Linked DNA regions of Variovorax paradoxus. The main gene of each other region encodes a partner of the protein of the gene in region 3 in a complex. Links are inferred from orthologs where the notes say so. Each region holds a gene or a part of one and is shown on either strand. Other genes may lie near its edges.

Evidence for each region.
Region 1: the proteins of GOQ09_RS07055 (region 3) and pnp are in contact, whole or in part, in a cryo-EM structure (PDB 9QH0), measured with the Escherichia coli proteins. The link is inferred for Variovorax paradoxus from one-to-one orthologs.
Region 2: the proteins of GOQ09_RS07055 (region 3) and eno are in contact, whole or in part, in a solved structure (PDB 2FYM), measured with the Escherichia coli proteins. The link is inferred for Variovorax paradoxus from one-to-one orthologs.

The regions. Positions count from the first base shown.
Region 1 is NZ_CP046622.1:3,857,365-3,864,388, forward strand. The notes cover bases 38-3,080. They hold pnp (polyribonucleotide nucleotidyltransferase), read right to left. Parts: upstream 2,696-3,080; coding sequence 380-2,695; downstream 38-379. Other genes in these bases: GOQ09_RS17955 (NAD(P)H-quinone oxidoreductase), read right to left, coding at 38-295; rpsO (30S ribosomal protein S15), read right to left, coding at 2,911-3,080. Outside these bases: more of GOQ09_RS17955, read right to left, coding at 1-37; more of rpsO, read right to left, coding at 3,081-3,177; GOQ09_RS17970 (pyridoxal phosphate-dependent aminotransferase), read right to left, coding at 3,293-4,522; GOQ09_RS17975 (branched-chain amino acid ABC transporter substrate-binding protein), read right to left, coding at 4,534-5,823; GOQ09_RS17980 (Hsp20/alpha crystallin family protein), read left to right, coding at 5,945-6,316; GOQ09_RS17985 (alpha/beta hydrolase-fold protein), read left to right, coding at 6,513-7,024. UniProt on the Escherichia coli protein: Involved in mRNA degradation. Catalyzes the phosphorolysis of single-stranded polyribonucleotides processively in the 3'- to 5'-direction. Also involved, along with RNase II, in tRNA processing.
Region 2 is NZ_CP046622.1:3,782,976-3,789,867, reverse strand. What follows is about bases 3,982-6,892. They hold eno (phosphopyruvate hydratase), read right to left. Parts: upstream 6,124-6,892; coding sequence 4,840-6,123; downstream 3,982-4,839. Other genes in these bases: kdsA (3-deoxy-8-phosphooctulonate synthase), read right to left, coding at 6,486-6,892; GOQ09_RS17595 (DUF1330 domain-containing protein), read right to left, coding at 6,151-6,456; ftsB (cell division protein FtsB), read right to left, coding at 4,545-4,823; pnuC (nicotinamide riboside transporter PnuC), read right to left, coding at 3,982-4,444. Outside these bases: GOQ09_RS17635 (NAD(P)-dependent oxidoreductase), read right to left, coding at 1-350; GOQ09_RS17630 (SDR family oxidoreductase), read right to left, coding at 385-1,164; GOQ09_RS17625 (AraC family transcriptional regulator), read left to right, coding at 1,309-2,109; GOQ09_RS17620 (hypothetical protein), read right to left, coding at 2,149-3,126; GOQ09_RS17615 (AAA family ATPase), read right to left, coding at 3,126-3,824; more of pnuC, read right to left, coding at 3,821-3,981. UniProt on the Escherichia coli protein: Catalyzes the reversible conversion of 2-phosphoglycerate (2-PG) into phosphoenolpyruvate (PEP). It is essential for the degradation of carbohydrates via glycolysis.
Region 3 is NZ_CP046622.1:1,526,227-1,533,964, forward strand. Bases 1,879-5,635 are described here. They hold GOQ09_RS07055 (Rne/Rng family ribonuclease), read right to left. Parts: upstream 5,286-5,635; coding sequence 2,079-5,285; downstream 1,879-2,078. Other genes in these bases: GOQ09_RS07050 (heme biosynthesis protein HemY), read left to right, coding at 1,879-1,952. In the rest of the region: GOQ09_RS07045 (uroporphyrinogen-III C-methyltransferase), read left to right, coding at 1-667; more of GOQ09_RS07050, read left to right, coding at 669-1,878; GOQ09_RS07060 (RluA family pseudouridine synthase), read left to right, coding at 5,845-6,957; GOQ09_RS07065 (HAD family hydrolase), read left to right, coding at 6,950-7,621; GOQ09_RS07070 (Rieske (2Fe-2S) protein), read left to right, coding at 7,636-7,738. UniProt on the Escherichia coli protein: Endoribonuclease that plays a central role in RNA processing and decay. Required for the maturation of 5S and 16S rRNAs and the majority of tRNAs. Also involved in the degradation of most mRNAs.

The DNA.
Region 1 (7,024 bases), 2.3 Mb from region 3 along the record:
CGGCATAGCCGCCGCCGGCAATCAGCGCACAGACGCGGTCGCCGATCTTGAAGCCCGCCTCGGCCAGGGCCGCGGCATCGCCCGACACGATCTCGCCGGCCACTTCGAGGCCCGGCAGGTCGGAAGCGCCCGGCGGCACCGGGTAGTGGCCCTTGCGCTGCAAAACGTCCGGACGGTTCACGCCGCTCGCTGCAACGCGGATCAGCAATTCGCCCACGCCGGCCACCGGATCGGGACGCTCCACGGCGCGCAGCACCTCAGGGGCGCCGTACGAAGTGATTTCAATGGCTTTCATCGTCTTTTGGCCTGCAACGCCCGTGTCCGGGCGTGGTTAGCAATTAAAAAGTCGGCAACGGCAAAGCTTGCCGCTGCGCCCTTCTTACTCTTGCGATTCGCGCGGTGCGTACGGCTGCTCGCCGGCCGGTGCCTGCGGCTGCTCGTTGCGCGGCTGCTGCTGCTCGTTGTTGAAACGAGGAGCGCGATCGCCGCCGCGGTCACCACCACGGTCGCCACGGTCCGAACGCTCGCGGCGTTCGCCGCCGCGATCACCGCGGTCGCCACGATCTTCACGCGGTGCACGTTCCTGGAATTCCATGCCGGCCGGACGCTCGGTCAGGGCCTTCATGGACAGCTTGACGCGGCCCTTTTCGTCCGTCTCGAGAACCTTGACCTTCACGATCTGGCCTTCGCTCAGATAGTCGGTCACCTTCTCGACGCGCTCATGCGCGATCTGGCTGATGTGCAGCAGGCCGTCCTTGCCGGGCAACAGATTGATGAGCGCGCCGAAGTCCAGGATCTTGGTGACCGGGCCTTCGTAGACCTTGCCGATTTCGACTTCGGCGGTGATCTGCTCGATGCGCTTCTTGGCCAGCTCGGCCTTTTCCGGGTCGGTCGAGGCGATGGTGATGGTGCCGTCTTCGTCGATGTTGATCGTCGTGCCGGTTTCTTCCTGCAGGCCGCGAATGACCGCGCCGCCCTTGCCGATCACGTCGCGGATCTTCTCGGGGTTGATCTTCAGCGTGGTCAGGCGCGGTGCGAACTGCGACACCTCGGTCTTGGCTTCGCCCATCGCTTCCTGCATCTTGCCCAGGATGTGCATGCGTGCTTCCTTGGCCTGTGCCAGTGCGACCTGCATGATTTCCTTGGTGATGCCCTGGATCTTGATGTCCATCTGCAGCGCGGTGATGCCGTTGGTCGTGCCGGCCACCTTGAAGTCCATGTCGCCCAGGTGATCTTCGTCGCCCAGGATGTCGGTCAGCACCGCAAAGCGGTTGTCTTCCTTGATCAGGCCCATGGCGATGCCGGCCACGTGCGCCTTCATCGGCACACCGGCGTCCATCATCGAGAGGCAGCCGCCGCAGACCGAAGCCATCGACGAGGAGCCGTTCGACTCGGTGATTTCCGACACCACGCGAATGGTGTACGGGAACTCTTCCTTGGTCGGCAGCACGGCGACGAGCGCGCGCTTGGCCAGGCGGCCGTGGCCGATTTCGCGGCGCTTGGTCGAGCCCATGCGGCCCACTTCACCGGTGGCAAAGGGAGGCATGTTGTAGTGGAACAGGAAGCGGTCTTCGTACTCGCCGGCCAGCGCGTCGATGCGCTGTGCGTCGCGTTCGGTGCCGAGCGTGGTCACGACCAAGCCCTGCGTCTCACCGCGCGTGAACAGCGCCGAGCCGTGGGTGCGCGGCAGCACGGAGTTGCGGATTTCGATGGGACGCACGGTGCGTGTGTCGCGCCCGTCGATGCGGGGTTCGCCCGACAGAATCTGGCTGCGGACGATCTTCGATTCAATCGAGAACAGCAGGTCGTTGACCTTGCCGGCGTCGAAGGGTTCGCCGCTTTCCTTCAGCGTGTTCATCACGCTGGCATTGGCTTCGCGCAGGGCTTGCGTGCGGGCTTGCTTGCTGCGGATCTGATAGACGGCGCGCAGCTTTTCTTCGGCCAGGCTCTTGACCTTGGCAACGAAGGCTTCGTCTTCGGCCGGCGGCTGCCAGTCCCACACCGGCTTGCCGGCGTCGCGCACGAGCTCATGAATCGCGTTGATCGCGATGTTGGCTTGTTCGTGGCCGAACACCACGCCGCCCAGCATGATTTCTTCGCTGAGTTGCTGTGCTTCGGATTCGACCATCAGCACGGCGGCTTCGGTACCGGCCACGACGAGGTCCATCTGCGAATCCTTGCGGGCGGTCTGGCCCGGATTCAGCACGTACTGGCCGTTGATGTAGCCCACGCGCGCAGCGCCGATCGGGCCGCTGAACGGAATGCCGGAAATCGACAGCGCGGCGCTCACGCCGATCATGGCGGCGATGTCGGCGTCAACTTCAGGGTTGAGCGACAGCGTGTGGATGACCACGTGCACTTCGTTCAGGAAGCCTTCGGGGAACAGCGGGCGGATCGGACGGTCGATCAGGCGGCTGGTCAGGGTTTCGTGTTCGCTCGGCTTGGCTTCGCGCTTGAAGAAGCTGCCGGGGATCTTGCCCGCGGCGTAGGTCTTCTCGATGTAGTCGACGGTCAGCGGGAAGAAATCCTGGCCGGGCTTGGCCGACTTGGAGGCCACCACGGTCGCCAGGACCACGGTTCCGTCGATGTCGACCACCACGGCGCCGCTGGCCTGGCGGGCGATTTCGCCCGTTTCCATGACGACAGTCTTGTCGCCCCATTGGAAGGACTTGGTGACTTTGTTGAAGAGGCTCATGTTTGCTCCTGTTTTGATAGCGATTGACCTGTATTCATCACAGGTTTCGCAGGGACGGAGGCTTCTCAGAACACGATGCCATTCCAGCGAAGCTCGGCGGGAACTTCATTGGAATGACACAGCTTCGCTCTGTTTTGGCACTCCGAAAGTGGATCGCGAAGTAAAAAACGCCTGAGCTAGCGGACTAACCCAGGCGTTTTTTCATGCGATTCGGTTTACTTGCGCAGACCCAGCTTGGCGATCAGCGCGGTGTAACGATCGGCGTCCTTGGACTTGAGGTAGTCCAGGAGCTTGCGGCGGCGGCTCACCATGCGCAGCAGGCCGCGACGGCCATGGTGGTCCTTGGCGTGCGTCTTGAAGTGGGGGGTGAGCTCGTTGATACGGGCGGTCAGCAGTGCGACTTGCACTTCGGGGCTACCGGTATCGTTGGCGGCGCGGGCGTTGTCTTTGACGACTTCGGCCTTGATGGAGGCTGCGATCATGTTGAATTTCCTTGTTCCGGGATGTTTGACTTGCGGTAGGCGCTGGAACTGCCCCTACCGTGCGCCTTGCGGCATGCAAAGCCTCGGGATTATAGCTCGCCCCGGGCTTGCGCGTTTACTGTCTGGATAGCCAGGTTTTCAGGCGCTCCACGCCCTGCACAAGGCGCTGGGGGTCCTTGGAAGCGAAGCACCAGCGCAGCCACCCCTGGGCTTCCGGGGCAAAGGCGTTGCCGGGGGCCAGGCCCAGGCCGGCTTCGACGACCAGGCGCTTGGCAAGTTCGAGCGAGTCGCCGAAGCCGTCGAGCCGGAAAAAGGCGTACATGCCGCCCTTGGCCGGGGCCACCTGCACACCGGGCAAGGCTTCCAGCAGCGGCACCAGGGTGTCCCGGCACTGTTTCAGGTGGGCGACCACGCGAGGAGTGATCTCGGCGGTGTGTTCGATGGCGACGACGGCGGCGCGCTGGGTGAAGACGCTGGCGCACGAGGTGTTGAACTCGATCAGCTTGCCGATGCCCTCGACCAGCGCGGGTGGCAGCACCAGCCAGCCAAGGCGCCAACCGGTCATGAGAAAGCTCTTCGAGAAGCTGTGCGTCACCACCAGCCGGTCGTCAGGCCTCGAAATGTCCAGGAAGCTCGGCGCGCAGCCGTTGGGATCAAGTTCCCCCCGATGGGCTTCGCCCTGCCCCCCGGGGGGCGAGTCCGCCTCGAGGCGGCTCGGCGCCGGACTCGGCTCGAAGTACAGCCGCTCGTACACCTCGTCGGCCAGGATCCAGGTGCCGGTTTCGCGGCAGTGGTCGAGCACGGCCTGCTGCTCTTCGCGCGTCATGGTCCAGCCGGTCGGATTGTTGGGCGCGTTGACGATCAAGAGCTTGGTCTTCGGCGTGACCGCCTTGCACAACGCTGCAAGGTCGAGCGTCCATTGGCCGTCGGCAGGCACCAGCGACACGGTGCGCACCACGGCGCCAAGAATCGCCGGCTGCGCCGTGAGGTTGGGCCACACCGGCGTGACCGCGACCACTTCATCACCCGCATCGACCAGCGCCTGCACCGCGAGCATCAGCGCGCTCACGCCGCCGGAGGTCACGGCAAGGCGCGAAGCATCCACCTTGGGATGCAGCTTGCTGGTGTAGCCGGCAATTGCCTCGCGCAGCTCGGGCAGGCCGAGGTTGTGCGCATAGAAGGTTTCGCCGCGCTGCAGCGAATCGATGGCCGCCTGGCGGATCACCTCGGGCGTGACCTCGTCGCTTTCGCCAAACCAGAAGGCGAGCACGTCGTCGCGGCCCAGACCGGCGTTGGCAACCTCGCGGATCTTGGAGGCTTCGAGGTTGTGGATGGCTTCACGCATGTATTTGTTTCCTAGCTTCTCTTCATCTTGCAGGTGGTCGGCAGTTCGGCGCGTTCGGGTGCGATGGTCTTGATCACGCGAAAGCCGTAGCCGGAGCCTTCGACATCGAACTGCACGCCCGGCCTGCCCTGCCTGTCCATCACGCCCACCACGAGCTGCTGCTGGAACTGATGGTCCGCCGCGCGCATACGCCCGCGCTGTCCGTAAAGGCTCACGTCGGCCTGTTCGAGCGCACGCGCCACGGCCGCCGCATCGACGCTGCCCGCGCGCTCGATGGCCTGCGCCAGCGACTCCACGAGCAGTTGCATGCGCATGTGCACGTAGTCGTCGGCAGGCTTGGGAAAGCGCGCGCGGAATGCGCGATAGAACGCCTCCGACTGCGCGGTCTGCACGTTGGGCAGCCAGTCGGCCACCGCTATCACGCGGCCGATGCCCGCATCGCCGATGGCGGCGGGCGCGCCGAGCGCGTTGCCGTAGAAGGTATAGAAAGTGCCGTTGAAGCCGCCCTCGCGCGCCGCCTTCACGAGCAGCGTGAGGTCGTTGCCCCAGTTGCCGGTGAACACCGCCTGCGCGCCGCTTGCAATGATCTTGCTGGCGTAAGGCGCGAAGTCCTTCACCCTGCCCATTGGGTGCAGCTCGTCCCCGACGATTTCCACATCGGGCCGCTGCACGCCCAGCTGGCGTTTCGATTCGCGCAGCACCGCCTGGCCGAAGCTGTAGTCCTGGCCGATGAGGTACGCGCGCCTGAGCGTTGCGTCGTCCTTCACAACGTCCATCAGCGCGGCCACGCGCATGTCGGCGTGGGCATCGAAGCGAAAGTGCCAGAAGCTGCAGCGCTCGTTGGTGAGCACCGGATCGACCGCCGCGTAGTTGAGAAAGATCACGCGCCGCGAGGGATCGCGCTCGTTGTTCTTTTCGATGGCATCGACCAGCGCCGCGGCGGTGGCCGACGAGTTGCCTTGCAGCACGATGCGCGCACCGTCGTCCATGGCCGCGCGCAGCGCCGACAGCGCTTCTTCGTTCTGCCCCTTGCTGTCGTAGCGATCGAGCTGCAGCGGCCGTGCACCGCCGGGCACACCCGGCAGCTTGACGCCGCCGCGCGCATTCACGCGCTCCACCGCCCACAGCAGATTGCGGAACACCGCTTCGCCCGTGTTGGCGAAGGGGCCGCTCATGCTCTCGATCAGCGCAAGGCGGATGGGCGCCGGCGGCGTTTGCGCCGCTGCGGCAAAGGGGGCCGCGCATAGCGCCAGCGCCGCAAATTTCAAGGCCTTGCGACGCCAAATAAAGGGGGGATTCATTGTCTTGAAACGGTTGCGGCCGCGCCTAGATGTGGTGGCAAGCGGCACTCAGCATTGAATGGCCGCGCAGTGTAAGGGACACACATTCTTGTCCCCATTGTGTTCATTCAGGAGTTCTTTCATGTTTTTCGCACCCGCCCTTCATACCGCCCGCTTCGCTCCGCGTTCGTACGACCGCGCCTTCGAGCGTTTCGTCAACGAAGCCTTTGCCAGCGCACGCAAGTCGCCGCTCGTCGAACAGGACGACAAGAGCTGGACGCTCTCCATCGATGTCCCCGGACTTTCGCGCGAGGACCTCTCCATCGGCATCGAAGGCACCGTGGTCCGCATCGAGAGCAAGGCCGAAGCCAAGCGCCAGTTCAAGGCCGCCTACGAGTTGCCGCAAGACATCGATGTGAGCGCTAGCGAGGCCAAGCTCGAGAACGGCGTGCTCACGCTCAAGCTGGGCAAGCAAGTGCCGGTGAGCCGCGTTTCGGAGCTGCCGATCAGCTGATCGAGCAAAGCCCACGAGAGGAAAGTGTCGTTAACTATTGTTTTTGACTTTGAAGACGCTCCCTAATCACAATAGGACAGTGAATAACATCACATCATGTGACGTATTCACATTTTTCTTCTTTCTTCTTCGTGGGCGTCTCGCAGACGCACCGAATCGCTGACGGTGCGGATTCGGGTGCCCCTTAAGGCACGCCATGATCACGCACCTCAAGTCAGCCAACGACAATGAACGGTCCGATACGCTCCTGGTTTTCCTGCCAGGCGCCTACCTGAAACCCGACGAATTCGAACGCGAAGGCTTCATCAGCGCCGTGCGAGAGCGCCATCTGGCCGCCGACTCGCTGCTGGTGGACGCGGACGTTTCCTACTACTACGACCAGACGCTCAGCGAGCGCCTGCATGCGGACGTCATCGAACCGCAGCGGGCCAAGGGCTACAAGTCGATCTGGCTCGTGGGCATTTCGATCGGCGGCTTCGGTGCGCTGGTCCACGAGTTGTCCAGGCCGGGCTCAGTCGACGGCATCGTCGCGCTGGCACCCTACCTGGGGCGCCGCGTTCTGGGCGCCGAAATCCACAAGGCCGGCGGCCTGCGCGCCTGGCAGGCTCCGACCGGGCCCCAGCCCGACGAGGAAGTCGACCGCAAGCTGTGGCCCTGGTTCCAGCAATACCTGGAACCCCAACAGTCCAAGAACCTGCCGCAGCTCTA
Region 2 (6,892 bases), 2.3 Mb from region 3 along the record:
AGCAGGGCGCCGTCGAGGTAGGCGACGCCGCTCAGGGCGGCCCAGTCGTCGCGCGCATCCTGCGGCGTGCCGGTGCTCAACTGCACCAGCACCTTGCCGCGCAGCGCATCGGCCACGCCGGGCGAGGCGAGGATCGACCGGGAGGCCGCATAGTCGGCCACGCAGATCAGCACCAGCGGGCTGGCCTGAATAGCGGCGAGGGCGCTGGGCGCGAGCACGGTGCCTTGGCCGAGGATGGGCGTGGCGCGCTCGGCGGTGCGGTTCCACACCGTGACCGTGTGCCGGGATTGAAGCGCTCGCGCGAGTGCGATGCCCATGGGGCCGAGGCCGATGAGGGAAACGTCGGTCATGTGTTCGTTCTTTCCTTTTGATTGCAATTCAAATTCAGGCGGCGGCCGGCGTGAGGTTCTGGCCCAGACCGCCATCGACCGTGAGCCGCGCTCCGGTCGTGAAGGTCGCCTCGAAGGCGAAGAAGAGCACCGTGCGAGCCACCTCTTCGGCCGTGCCGTGGCGCCGCATCGGCGTGATCTGGTCGCCCAGGCGGATGAACTCGGCGCGCTCCTCTGCCGTCGCATCGGCGATGCCGAGCGTGGGCGTGTCGATGAAGCCGGGGCTCACCACGTTGACGCGGATGCCGCGCCCCACCAGCTCCGCCGCAAAGCCTGAGGCGAAGGAACGCAACGCGGCCTTGGTCGCGCTGTAGACGCTCAGGCCATGCATGCCGCCTTTGTCCGCGATCGACGAGGTGACGACGATCGCGCTGCCCGCGCGCATCAGCGGCACGAGGCGCTGCACGGTGAAGAACGGGCCCTTGGTGTTGATCGCGAAGGCGCGGTCGTAGCCGGCTTCGGTCACCTGCTCGAAGGGCTCCAGGGTCGAGATGCCCGCGTTGATGTGCAGCAGGTCGATGTGGCCGAGCTTTTCGCGGGCGAGCGCCGCGAGCGCGTCGATGTCGGCCAGCGAGCCGGCGTCCGATGCGACGACATGAGCGCGGGGGCCCAGGGTGCGGCGCGCGGCTTCCAGGTTCTTCGGGTTCAGGCCGGTCACGAGCGCTTCGGCGCCGCCTTCGAGCAGCGCCTGAGCGGTGGCCAGGCCCATGCCGATGGTGCCGCCGGTAATGACGGCCTTCTTGCCGGCGTATTTGCCGTTTGCAGCGGTGTCCATGGATCGCGATTCTTGAGTGGTTGGGTTCATGGCTGCGGATGATCCGGAAAGCGGCCGAAAGGGTCGCGCACATTCGGCCGCGGTGCAGCACGAATGGACGAAGGCGCGCGAGCATGCTTTGCCGGTGCGCCGGATAATTGCCCGATGAGCGATCACGCCCACTCCGACACCCATCTGAACGTGCACGTGCGCCACACGCCCGGGGGCGTGGTCGGCTTCGAGGCCGTGCCCGACCACCGCATCAAGGTGCATGCGGGTGCGCCCGTCAACGGCGCCTGCAAGCTGCACAAGTTCCGCTACACGCGCGGCGACATCGACATCCTGCCCGCCGGCACCTCCGACGTCTGGCACGAGGAAGCCGCGAGCACTTCGCTGGTCGTGCACATGCCGCCCTCGCTGCTGCAGCGCACCGCCGAGGAAATGGGCCTGCCGGCCGACCGCGCGAGCCTGGCGGAGCGCCATCAGCTGCGCGATGCGCACATCGAGCACATTGCATGGGCGCTCGACGCCGAACGGCGTGCCGGCTTTCCCAACGGCACCCTCTACGCCGACAGCCTGGGCACCGCGCTGGCGGCACACCTGCTCGGCGGGCACCGGCTGCACGAAACCGCGCCGGTACAGGGGCTTACCCGTCCGCAGCTGCGCCGGGTGACCGACTACATCGAAACCCACCTGGAGGGCGATCTTTCGCTGGCCAGGCTGGCCGAAGTGGCGGGCCTGAGCGCATCGCACCTGAAAACGCAGTTCAAGCGCTCCACGGGCTTGCCAGTGCACGAGTACGTGGTTCACCGGCGTGTCGACCGTGCGCGCGGCCTGCTGGTGCGAAGCGGCATGGCTGCAAGCCAGGTCGCGCTGGAAAGCGGCTTTGCGCACCAGAGCCACATGGCGCGCTGCATGCGCCGCGTGCTCGGCGCCACACCGAGCGAGGTTCGGCGGGCCGGCTAGGCTGCACTGCCAGTCAAAGGCGCCCATCGGGCGCGTCGATCAGCGCGGAACCGTGTCGTCGAAATCGCTGAATGCGATGTCGGGCGCGCTCGTGTTGTGGCGCGAAGGCAGGCTGCGGCCAAAGCGCATCTGCGTGCCGCTGAGCGTCTTCACTTCAGGCAAAGGCAGCGCCTGCTCCGCGGCCTCGGGAGACTCCCGCCACCGCACTTCGCTCACATCGGCGTTGTCCGCTGCAACGTACATCGAGCGCAGCACCGCAAAGGGCCGCGCATCGGCGGTCGGCGACGAGAGCCTGACGTCGAGCGCGGTGCGCTTGCGGCTGATTTCGGACACCCTGGCCACGGCGCTGCCGCCCTTGGCAAAGCGCAGGTGAATGGCCAGCGGCTTGGGCACGATGCGGATCGACGCAATGTCGACCACCGGCCGGCTGCCTTGCTCGACCGGGCCGAGCAGGAACGACGAGCCATACACGCCGTCGCCGAAGCGTTCTTCCGGCAGCGGCTTGATGCGCCAGTAGCCGTCGGCCGGGTAGAGCACCAGCGCCTCGAGCACCTTGCCTTCTTCCTTGCGGAAGACCTGCAACAGGTGAAAGCCGCGGTCCGTGCGCGCACCCACGCGCACCGGCACCTGCTGCGGCCGCCAGAAGCTGGGCAGCGTCATGCCGACGATGCGCCACTGCGCGTCGTCGAGCAGCACCACGCGACGCGGCTTGAACTTGTGCGCGGGATCGGTGGGATGGGCGCCGCCGTCGAAGTTGCAGCCCGAGAAGTCCGGCGCAGTGATGTCCTTGCTGATGCTGTCCAGATACGCTGGCTGCAGCGCCTCGATGCGCATGCGCCGGATGCCTTCGCCGCGCAGCACCAGCGAGACGTTGTCTTCCTCGGCGCAGGCGGTGGTGGTGGTGGCGTTTTCCACCGTGGCCGCAACCGGTGCGGCCGTGGCGGCGCCGGCTGCCAGCAGCGCGGGGCCGAAGAGACAAAGAAGACGGGCAAGACGAGAGAAACGAAGCGGGAACATCAGATCTCCGAGCGGGGGTTTGTCGGGTTGTCGCGGCGGCCGAGCAGGTCGCTGAACAGACGATGTTCGCATTCCGGGTCGGAGCATTTCTCGCAAGGCCATGACCAGGAGGTGGGTTTCGCATCGCCGCGGGCCCGTACCCGGGCTTGGCCTTCGTTGCCGGCGATGCAGTTGATGGCGTTCCAGGCATTGGAAAGCCTTTCGCCGCCGCTGCCGTGCACCACGGCGAATGAAAGCCCTGCGCCCGAAAGCGCCGCGCGCACCAGCGTGTCCGTCGGCTCGCGCGCGTGGTCGCCGTCGCGCAAGGCATCGGCAACCCAGGGTATGTCGAGCGCGGTAAGCAGCGTGATGGCGTAGCGCCGCTGGGCGGCAAGCGCATCGGCGTACAGGGAGGTGTCGCCGAACAGCTGCTCGCTGTAGACCGCGGTCATGAGCGCCGTGGTGTCGGCCACCACCACGCCCGAGGCGGCTGCGGCATCGATGCGGCGCGTCTGCTCTTCGGCGATGGCGCGTTGCTCGTCGGGGCGCGGCGTGCGGCCTTCGCGCTCGCACCACTCGCGCAGGTACTCGGCCACCAGTGTGGCCGCAATGCCGCGCTCCCGAAGGCGCTGCACGAGCGCGCGGGCAAGTTCGGTCTTGCCCGTGCTCTCGGCGCCGAGCAGCGCAATGACGCAGCCTGGGGGCAGCGTGGGCGTCATGCGCGCGCGGCCTCGTCGTGCATGCGCGAGCGCCAGGCAAGAAAGCCCGCCACGCTGAGCACCGCGAACACCGCATAGAGCCCGACCGTGAGCCACAGGCCCTTGTGGATGAACAGGCCCACGCTCACGACGTTCACCGCCAGCCATACCAGCCAGTTCTCGATGAACTTGCGCCCGAGCAGGAATTGGCCGACCAGGCTGAGCCCGGTGGAAAAGCCGTCCCACCAAGGCACGTCACTGTCGGTGAAGCGGCGCAGAAAGAGGGCGACCGCGGGCCACGCCACCGCGCAGGCCACCAGTGCAAACGCGATGCCGCGCGGCGAAAGCCGGCTGACACGCAATACGCTGCCGTCGGCGCGATGGCCTCGCAGCCATTGAAACCAGCCCCAGAACGCGACGACCGCGAAGAACACCTGGAGCGAGGCGTCGCCATAAATGCGTGCCTGTGCGAACACGGCCACGTAAAGCAGCGAGCTGATGATGGCGAGCGGCCAGCCCCAATGGATTTCGCGCATGTTGCAGCCGACCATCGCCAGCGCCAGCACGGCAGCGACGAGTTCGAGCCAGCTGACCGGTGAGCCCCAGAGCGCGAAGGCGGGGGCCGAGAAGAACTCGGGCATCAGCGCAGTCAGGCGTCGAGCGCCGCCGGGCCGCCCCAAGGCGCGAGCGGCCCCCTCGGGGGGCAGCGAGGACACGCAGTGCCGAGCGTGGGGGCCATATTCAGTGAGTCACTTGAACGAACACTTCGTTGGGCTTGACCATGCCCAACTCCTGACGAGCGCGCTCTTCAACCATTTCAAGGCCGACCTTGAGGTCGTTGACCTCCGAAGCCAGCCGCTCATTGGTGACTGCAGCCTTGGCGTTGGCCTCTTTTTGCGCGGCCAGCTTGGTCTGCAGTTGCGACACATCGCGCACGCTGCCGCGCCCGTTCCACAGCTGCCACTGCAGGATGACCAGCAGCAGCAACAGCACGATGGGTGGAGCGAGGCGCGAACGCATGCCGCGGTGCCGAGCGCTACTTCAGGTTGTAGAACGCGCCGCGGCCCGGGTAGCTGGCGATGTCGCCCAGGTCTTCTTCGATGCGCAGCAGCTGGTTGTACTTGGCGATGCGGTCGGAGCGCGAGAGCGAACCGGTCTTGATCTGTCCGGCGTTGGTGCCCACCGCAATGTCGGCGATGGTGCTGTCTTCGGTTTCGCCCGAGCGGTGCGAAATGACGGCGGTGTAGCCCGCGCGCTTGGCCATTTCGATGGCGGCGAAGGTTTCGGTCAGCGTGCCGATCTGGTTGATCTTGATCAGGATCGAGTTGGCAATGCCCTTGTCGATGCCTTCCTGCAGGATCTTGGTGTTGGTGACGAACAGGTCGTCGCCCACCAGCTGCACGCGCTTGCCCAGGCGCTCGGTGAGCAGCTTCCAGCCGTCCCAGTCGCCTTCGTGCATGCCGTCTTCGATGCTGATGATCGGGTACTTGTCGACCCACGTGGCCAGCATGTCGGCCCAGTTGCCGGCCGAGAGCGTAAGGTTCTCGCCGGAGAGCACGTAGTTGCCGTCCTTGTAGAACTCGCTGGCGGCGCAGTCGAGGCCGAGCGCAATCTGCTCGCCCGCCACGAAGCCGGCCTTGTCGATGGCTTCGAGAATCAGCTGGATGGCCGCTTCATGGCTTTCGACGCTGGGCGCGAAACCGCCTTCGTCGCCCACCGCCGTGCTGATGCCGCGGTCGCCCAGGATTTTCTTGAGCGCATGGAACACCTCGGCGCCGTAGCGCACGGCTTCGCGGAAGCTCGGCGCGCCCACGGGGATGATCATGAACTCTTGCAGGTCGAGGCTGTTGTTGGCGTGCGCGCCGCCGTTGATGACGTTCATCATCGGCACCGGCAGCTGCATGCCGCCCATGCCGCCGAAGTAGCGGTACAGCGGCAGGCCCGACTCTTCGGCCGCGGCGCGTGCCACGGCCATCGAAACGGCGAGGGTCGCGTTGGCACCCAGGCGGCCCTTGTTGTCGGTGCCGTCCAGGTCGATCATCGTGCGATCGAGGAAAGCCTGCTCGCTGGCGTCGAGGCCGAGCACGGATTCCGAGATCTCGGTGTTGATGTTCTCCACCGCCTTGAGCACGCCCTTGCCGAGATAGCGCTTCTTGTCGCCGTCGCGCAGCTCGATGGCTTCGCGCGAACCGGTCGATGCGCCCGAGGGCACGGCCGCGCGGCCCATGGTGCCCGATTCGAGCAGCACGTCGCACTCGACTGTGGGATTGCCTCGGCTGTCGAGGATTTCGCGGCCGACGATGTCTACGATTGCACTCACTTATTGCCTTTCGTTTTGAACTGAATCTCAGACCGGGGCGGAAACGCCCTCGACCAGAACCATATTGAAGAATTCGGTCGCGCCGGCGCGCTTGGCGCGCGCGGCACGGTACAACTCGTCGTCGTAGAAGGCCTTGGCCTTCTCGTAGCTGGGAAAGCGCAGCATGGCCACGCGCGCCGGCTGCCAGTTGCCTTCCATGGTCTCGAACCGGCCGCCGCGCACCAGGTACTCGCCGCCCGCTGCCTTCACCGCGTCGGGGGCGGCAGCCATGTACTGCTTGTACTGCTCGGGGTCGGTGATCTTCATGTCGACGATGATGTAGGCGGGGGCCACGGTGTTCTCCAATAGTCTTGTTGCGGGGCTCAGTTGAAGGAGCTTTCCAGGAAGCCGTTCTTCTTGGTGATGCGGTCCAGCTCGAGCAGCGTTTCCAGCAGCGCCTTCATATGCTTGAGCGGCACGGCGTTGGGGCCGTCGCTCAGGGCCTTGGCAGGGTCGGGATGCGTTTCCATGAAAACGCCGGCCACGCCGACCGCGATGGCAGCCCGTGCCAGCACCGGCACCATTTCGCGCTGGCCGCCCGAGCTCGTGCCCTGGCCGCCCGGCAGCTGCACCGAGTGCGTGGCGTCGAACACCACGGGTGCGCCAGTCTCGCGCATGATGGCGAGCGAACGCATGTCCGACACCAGGTTGTTGTAACCAAAGCTCGCGCCGCGCTCGCAGGCCATGAAGCTGTCTTCCGGCAGGCCGGCTTCCTTGGCGGCCGCGCGCG
Region 3 (7,738 bases):
GGCCGTGCGCCTGGCCTTGCAGCAGGCCCAGGTCACGGGCAGCGTGGAGCCCTTGCTGGCAGCGCTCAAGTCCGGCGACCTGCGCATCGCGCGCGCCGCGCAGCCCAGGCTCGCGCCGCTGCAGCGCGCCATGCAGCGCGACGCCGACCGCCTGCGCAGCAGCGCGAGCGCCGACAGCGGCGAGGCGCTGCAGAAACTGGACGAACTGATGCGCAGCGTGGACGACCTGCCGCCACTCAACGCCGTGGCCACGCGCGGCTCCGGCGTCAATGCCTGGCAGCCAGAGCCCATTCCGGCCGATGCGGCCTGGTGGGAGCGGGCGCTGTTGACCGTGCGTGCCGAACTGCGGTCGCTGGTGCGCGTCGGTCGCATCGAGCGGCCGGAGGCCGTGCTGCTGGCGCCCGACCAGACGTACTTTCTGCGCGAGAACCTCAAGCTCAAGCTGCTCAATGCAAGGCTTTCGCTGCTGTCCCGGCAGGTGGATTCCGCGCGCAGCGAGCTCGCCACGGTGTCCGCATCGCTGAACCGCTATTTCGATCCCGCGTCGCGGCGCACGCAAGCGGCCGCTACGCTGCTGCAGCAGCTCCAGGCACAGGTGAAGACCTCCGAACCTCCGCGCATCGACGACACCTTGGCCGCGCTGGCGACGGCAGCGGCGGGGCGCTGACATGAGAGCAGCCCTCTGGCTTCTGGCGCTGTTCGCCATCGCCGCGGCGGTGGCGCTGTTCGCCGGCAACAACCAGGGCACGATCACCGTGTTCTGGCCGCCGTGGCGCGTGGACCTTTCGCTGAACCTGGTGCTGGTGATCCTGCTGGGCGCCTTCGCGCTGCTGCACCTTGCGCTGCGGGGCTTGGCGGCGCTGTTCTCTCTTCCGACCCAGGCACGCCAGTGGCGGCTGCAGCAGAAGGAACGCACGCTGCATTCGGCTTTGCTCGATGCCATGGTGCAGCTGCTCTCAGGCCGCTTCTCGCGCGCACGCAAGGCCGCACAAGCCGCGCTGGTGCAAGAGAAAACGCTGGCAGCGCTGGGCGCCAACCTGCCGCAAGCGCAGCAGGTCCGCGTGATCTCGCATTTGCTGGCCGCCGAGAGCGCACAGGCATTGCAAGACCGCCCGGCGCGCGATGCCCATCTGCAGCAAGCCCTCAATGAAAGCGTCGATCGGACCGTGCTTGCAAGCCCCGAGACGCGCGAGGGCGTGCAGCTGCGCGCCGCACGCTGGGCGATCGAAGACCACGACCCCGCAGGCGCACTGGCCCGGCTCGAAGAGCTTCCGCAAGGCGTGCAGCGGCGAACGCTTGCGCTGCGCATTCGCCTGAAGGCGGCCCGCCAGGACCGGCGCACTTTGGAAGCGCTGGAAACCGCGCGCCTGCTCGCGAAGCACCGTGCCTTTTCCGACGCGGCGGCGCAGAGCATCGTGCGCGGCCTGGCCACCGAACTGCTGGGCGGCGCGCACGACCCGGCGCAATTGCTCCGCGCCTGGGGCGAGCTCGACGTTGCCGAGCGCGAAATGCCCGAAGTGGCGATTCATGCCGCCCAGCGCATGGTGGCCTTGCGCGGCGACCTGGCGCTGGCGCGCGGCTGGCTGCTGCCGGCCTGGGAGCGCATGGTGTCGCAGCCGCGCGGCCTCAGCGATGCGTTGCGCGTCAGGTTGGCGCGCGCGCTCGAGGCGGGGCTCGATTCGGTGGATGCCGATTGGCTCGCCCGCATCGAGACGGCGCAACGCAACAACCCGAGCGACCCCAATCTGCAATACCTGGCCGGCATGGCCTGCATGAAACGGCAACTGTGGGGCAAAGCCCAGCAGCTGCTCATGCAGGCCGGCATGGGCTTGCAGGACACGGACCTTTATCGCCGTGCATGGCTCGCGCTAGCCGAACTGGCCGAGGCTCGCGGAGACGCGGAGCAGGCCGCTGCAGCGTGGAAGCGCGCGGCCCAGGCGGAGAAGGCCTGAGCATTCGGCTGCGACATTGCTGCGGGTCGTTGTTGCCGGCTGGCATCTCCTCGTTTCTCCATAAAAAAACGGCGCCAATTGGCGCCGTTTTTTATGGGTTCAGGCCCTAAGGCCTGATGAGCGTCTTCAGTTCACGCCTTGCGCGTCGGTCGATGCCTTCTCGAAAGGCAGTGTCATCGCGCTGAGTTCCCGGCGGGTTTCAACCAGCACCAGCGGACCTTCGTCGAGCGTGATTGCAGGGGGGCGTTCGCGCGGCACATGCACCGGCTTCGGCTCGGCCGCAATGGCGGCGCGGGCCTGTGCAATGCGCTCTGCATCGGAGTTGACCCACTGCAGACCCGAGCGCTCGGCGATTTGCGCGAGTTCGTTCAACGGCAGTTCGAAGGGCTGAACCTTCGGCAAGGCACGGCCGTTGGCGGCGGGCTTGCTGCTGCTGCTCTTCTCGACGGCAATCGGTGCCACGACGGGAGCAGGAGCGAAGGTTGCCACCGGTGCAACGGTTTCCACGGGTGCCACCACCGGAGGAGCAATCGGCGCAGGCGCCGTTGTGGGGCGGTCGAAGTAGCTCCGCGGTGCGGCGGGTGCACGCGATTCTTCTTCGGGCACCGCGGCGCGGGCTTCGATCGGCTCGGCCACGGTGCTGTCGGCCGATGCGTCGGCCACATTGGCTTCGCTTTCGTCGCGCGGGCCGCGTTCGCGGCGGTCGCGGCCATAACGGTCGCGCGAACGGCCGCGGCGCTCTTCGCCTTCACGGCGCGGTGCCTGATCGTTGGCATCGGTTTCGCCTTCAGCGCCTGGAGCGACGGCAGTTGCCTCGTCGGCGGGTGCCTGTGCATCGCCGTTGGCGAAACGCGGCTGGCCTTCGCCGCGGCGTTCGCGGCGGCCGTCGTTGCGCTCGCCACGCTGGCCGCGCTCTTCACGGCCGTTGCGCGGTGCGCGCTCGGCTTGCGAATCGTCCTGTGCGGAAGCGGAGTCGCCACTGGAGGCTTCACGCGGTGCGTCGCCGCCGTTGCGCTGTTCGCCGCGGTCGGCGCGTTCACCGCGCTCGCCACGTTCCCGGCGGTCGCCGCGGCCGCGGGGCGCGCGTTCTGCCGTGGCGTTGCCTTCGTTGCCGGCCGTCGCGCCGGGTGCCAATTGCTGCGCCTCGAGGTTGCCGTCGATCAGCTCGGCCGATGCGGGCCGTGCTTCGCGGCCTTCGCCTTCGCGGCGCTCGCCGCGGCCACCACGGCGTTGTTCGCCTTCGCGCGGACCGCGTGCTTCACGGGGTTCGCGTTGTTCGCGGAGCTCGCGCTGTTCACGTTGCTCGCGCGGCAGCGCGGCTTCGTTGCGCAGTTCACCGCTGCGGCCTTCGCGGCCTTCACGTCCTTCACCACGGCGCTCGCCGCCGCGACCGCCGCGGCGTTCGCCATCGCGGCCGCCGGAACGGCCACCGTTTTCGCTGCGGCCTTCGCCGCCGCGGCCACCGCGGCGCTGCTCGCCGTCGCGGGCGCCGCGTGCTTCGCCGTCACGGCCGGAGCGGCCGCCATCACGGCGTGCGGGCTTCGGCGCTTCGACGGGAATCACGGCCGGTGCGGGCGCCGGCGCCGGCGAGCCGCCGAACCAGCTCTTGATGCGGGCGAAGAAGCCCATTTCAGCCGGCGCGGGTGCGCTTGCCACGGGCGGTGCAACCGGCGCCGGGGCAACGGCCGGTGTGCGCACGGCTTCGGGCTTGGGCGGCACCACGGGCGCCGGCGCGTCGGGCAGCACGCCCTTGATGACCGGCGTCTGCTTGTTGGTGGGTTCCTGCGAACGGCGCGTGACGGCCGTCGGGTCTTCGATCTCGTCGGCCATCTTGTAGCTGGCTTCGATGTGGTCGAGGCGCGGATCGTCGTGCTTCAGGCGTTCGAGCTTGTAGTTGGGCGTTTCGAGCGTCTTGTTGGGCACCATCAGCACAGTGACGCGCTGCTTCAGTTCGATCTTGGCGATTTCAGGGCGCTTTTCGTTCAGCAGGAATGACGCCACTTCGACCGGCACCTGAACGTGCACGGCAGCCGTGTTGTCCTTCAGGCACTCTTCCTGGATGACGCGCAGGATTTGCAGCGCGCTCGATTCGGTGTCGCGGATGTGGCCCGAGCCGCCGCAGCGGGGGCAGGGGATCGACGAGCCTTCGCTGAGCGCCGGCTTCAGGCGCTGGCGGCTCATTTCCATCAGGCCGAACTTGCTGATCGAGCCGAACTGCACGCGGGCGCGGTCTTGCCGCAGCGCGTCGCGCAGGCGGCTTTCGACTTCGCGGCGGTTCTTCGACTCGTCCATGTCGATGAAGTCGATGACGATCAGGCCGCCCAGGTCGCGCAGGCGCATCTGGCGGGCCACTTCGTCGGCGGCTTCGAGGTTGGTGCGAGTGGCGGTTTCTTCGATGTCGCCGCCCTTGATGGCGCGCGCCGAGTTCACGTCGACCGAGACCAGCGCCTCGGTGTGGTCGATCACGATGGCGCCGCCCGAGGGCAGCTGCACGGTGCGGGCGTAGGCCGACTCGATCTGGTGCTCGATCTGGAAGCGGCTGAACAGCGCCGCGTCGTCGCGGTAGCGCTTCACGCGGGCGGCATGCTCGGGCATGACATGCGCCATGAACTGCTGCGCCTGGTCGTAGATGTCGTCGGTGTCGATCAGGATGTCGCCGATGTCGTGATTGAAATAGTCACGGATGGCGCGAATGACGAGCGAGGATTCCTGATAGATCAGGAAGGCGCCCTTGCCGCCCTTGGCCGCGCCGTCGATGGCGGTCCAGAGCTTGAGCAGGTAGTTCAGGTCCCACTGGAGTTCGGGCGCAGAGCGGCCGATGCCGGCGGTGCGCGCGATGATGCTCATGCCCTTCGGGTATTCGAGCTGGTCCATCGCCTCCTTGAGTTCGGTGCGGTCGTCGCCCTCGATGCGTCGGCTCACGCCGCCGCCGCGGGGGTTGTTGGGCATCAGCACCACATAGCGGCCGGCCAGCGAGATGAAGGTGGTGAGGGCCGCGCCCTTGTTGCCGCGTTCTTCCTTTTCGACCTGGACGACCAGTTCCTGGCCTTCCTTGATGACGTCCTGGATGCGGGCCTGGTTGGCGGAAACGCCTTCGGCGAAGTATTGCTTGGAGATTTCCTTGAACGGCAGAAAGCCGTGGCGGTCTTCGCCGTAGTCGACGAAACAGGCTTCGAGCGATGGCTCGACCCGCGTGACGACGGCCTTGTAGATGTTGCCCTTGCGCTGTTCGCGCCCTTCGATCTCGATTTCGTAGTCGAGGAGCTTTTGCCCGTCGACGATGGCCAGGCGGCGTTCTTCGGCCTGCGTGGCATTGATCAGCATCCGCTTCATGATGCGTTGTCCTTATATGTATCGTTCTACCGGCCCATGACGGGCCAACGATGCACGGACGACGCCCGCGAAACGAGGGGAATTGCCGCTTGGCCCCGGATGCTGTCACTGCCGCGGCAAGCGCGAGCAGGCCTCTTGAGCGTCAGCTCAAGAAGACAGCCGGGGTGGGGGCGCGTGGATGGGCGCGAGCCAGGTTCGGTGTTGAGCAGCTATCTTATTGATAGCTGGTTGCGCAATGGTGGCGCGCGGTGCGGATGATTCAATGCCTGAGGCCACTGGCAAAAGCCAGGTGGGCCAACGCAGGCACAGTTGAATCAGCAGCATCAACACAAGGGACTCGCTTCGATCCGCCGGCAGCTTGGAAGCTGCAGGCTGGGTATTCCGTATCGGTGTTTCGTGGGTGTCGGCTTGACTTGGGCGCAGGGGCTGCCACTTTGCGCAATTGCGCGGGGTTTGCAGTCTCGGCGCCAAAGCGGCATCGACCTCGCAGCGTTGTCCTGGGCGTTTGACTGCAGTGATCTAAACTTCTGTCTAATCAAGCACTTACACGACCGCGCTGGTGAAAAACATTATAGGTGCGAAGCGAAGCCCCGCGGCCGCTCCAAATCCCGCAGTTCCGGATCCCGCGGCCCAAAAGGCTGCGGTGGACGCCGCGGCGCCGCACGCGTCCATCAAATTCATTACCGTGGATGCGGAATCCGCGGGCCAGCGGCTCGACAACTTCCTGTTCCGCCACCTGAAGGGCGTGCCCAAGACGCATGTCTACCGGATCATCCGGTCGGGCGAGGTGCGCATCAACAAGGGCCGGGCGCAGGCCGAAACCCGCATCGAGGCCGGCGACGTGCTGCGGCTGCCGCCTGTGCGCATATCGCCGCGCGCCGAAGAGGGCGCCGCGCCGCCCGCGCCGGCGCGCGAGTTTCCGGTGCTGCTGGAGGACGACGCGGTGCTGGCCATCGACAAGCCCGCCGGCGTGGCGGTGCACGGCGGCAGCGGCGTGAGCTTTGGCGTGATCGAGCAATTGCGTACCGCGCGGCCGGCCGCCAAGTTCCTGGAGCTGGTGCACCGGCTCGACCGCGAGACCTCGGGCATCCTGCTGGTGGCCAAGAAGCGTAGCGCGCTTGTGGCGCTGCAAGACCAGTTCCGCGACCGGGAAACCGGCAAGACCTATCTTGCGCTGGTCGAGGGCGCCTGGCCCGCCAACAAGAAGGTGCTCGATGCGCCGCTTGCCAAATATCTGCTGCCGGGCGATGGCGCCGGTGCGGGCGAGCGCCGCGTGCGCGTGGTCGCCAAGGACCATCCTGATGCGATGCGCGCCGTCACGCTGGTGCGCGTGCTGGCGCGGCTCACGCTGCCGGGCGATGCCACGCCGCTGTCATTGCTCGCCGTCACCATCAAGACCGGCCGCACCCATCAGATTCGCGTGCATCTTGCTTCGGCCGGCCACCCGATTGCGGGCGACGACAAGTACGGCGCCTTCGAGCGCCAGCGCGCGCTGCAAAAACTGGGCCTCAAGCGCATGTTCCTGCACGCCTGGCGCTTGCAGTTCAGCCACCCCGCAACCGGCGAGCGCGTGGCGCTGCAGGCCGGCCTGCCGCATGAACTGCACGGTTTGATGCCGCCGCAGGCGCTCGAGGCGCTCGCCCAACATCCCACTCCCACGGCCAATGACTGATTCTTCCCGACCCCTGCGCTTCGACCTGATCGCCTTCGATTGGGACGGCACGCTTTATGACTCCACCCGGCTCATCGTGCGCTGCATTCAAGCGGCCGTGGTTGATGTCGGCGGCGCCAAGCCCAGCGAGAACGACGCTGCCTGGGTCATCGGCCTGGGCCTGGCCGAGGCCCTGGCGCGTGCAGCGCCCGATGTGCCGAAGGAAAAATACGCCGAACTCGGCGCGCGCTACCGCTATCACTATCTGCAGCACCAGGACGACCTGGTGCTGTTCGACGGCGTGCTGCAGATGATCGATGCCCTGCGTGCGCGCGGCCACAAGCTGGCCGTAGCCACGGGCAAATCGCGGCGTGGGCTGAATGAGGCACTGAAGACGGTCGCGCTGCGCGACCGCTTCGACGCTTCGCGCACCGCCGACGAGACATTCGGCAAGCCGCACCCGCGCATGCTGCTGGAGCTCATGGAAGAGCTCGAGGTGCCGGCCGAACGCACCCTGATGATCGGCGACACCACGCACGACCTGCAGCTGGCGCTCAACGCCGGCTGCGCCAGCGTGGGCGTGAGCTACGGCGCGCACGAGCCCGAAAGCTTCGACGCGCTGAAGCCGCTGTTCGTAGCCCACTCGGTGGCCAGCCTCGAGGCATGGCTCCTGGACAACGCCTGACCGAAGATCTTGCGATGAGCGAAGAACAGCCCATTCCCCTTTGCAACGCCTCCGAATTGGTCGAAGGCAGCCGGGCCGTGCCGTTCGATGTGGTCTACGGCGGCGAGACCTGCCGCG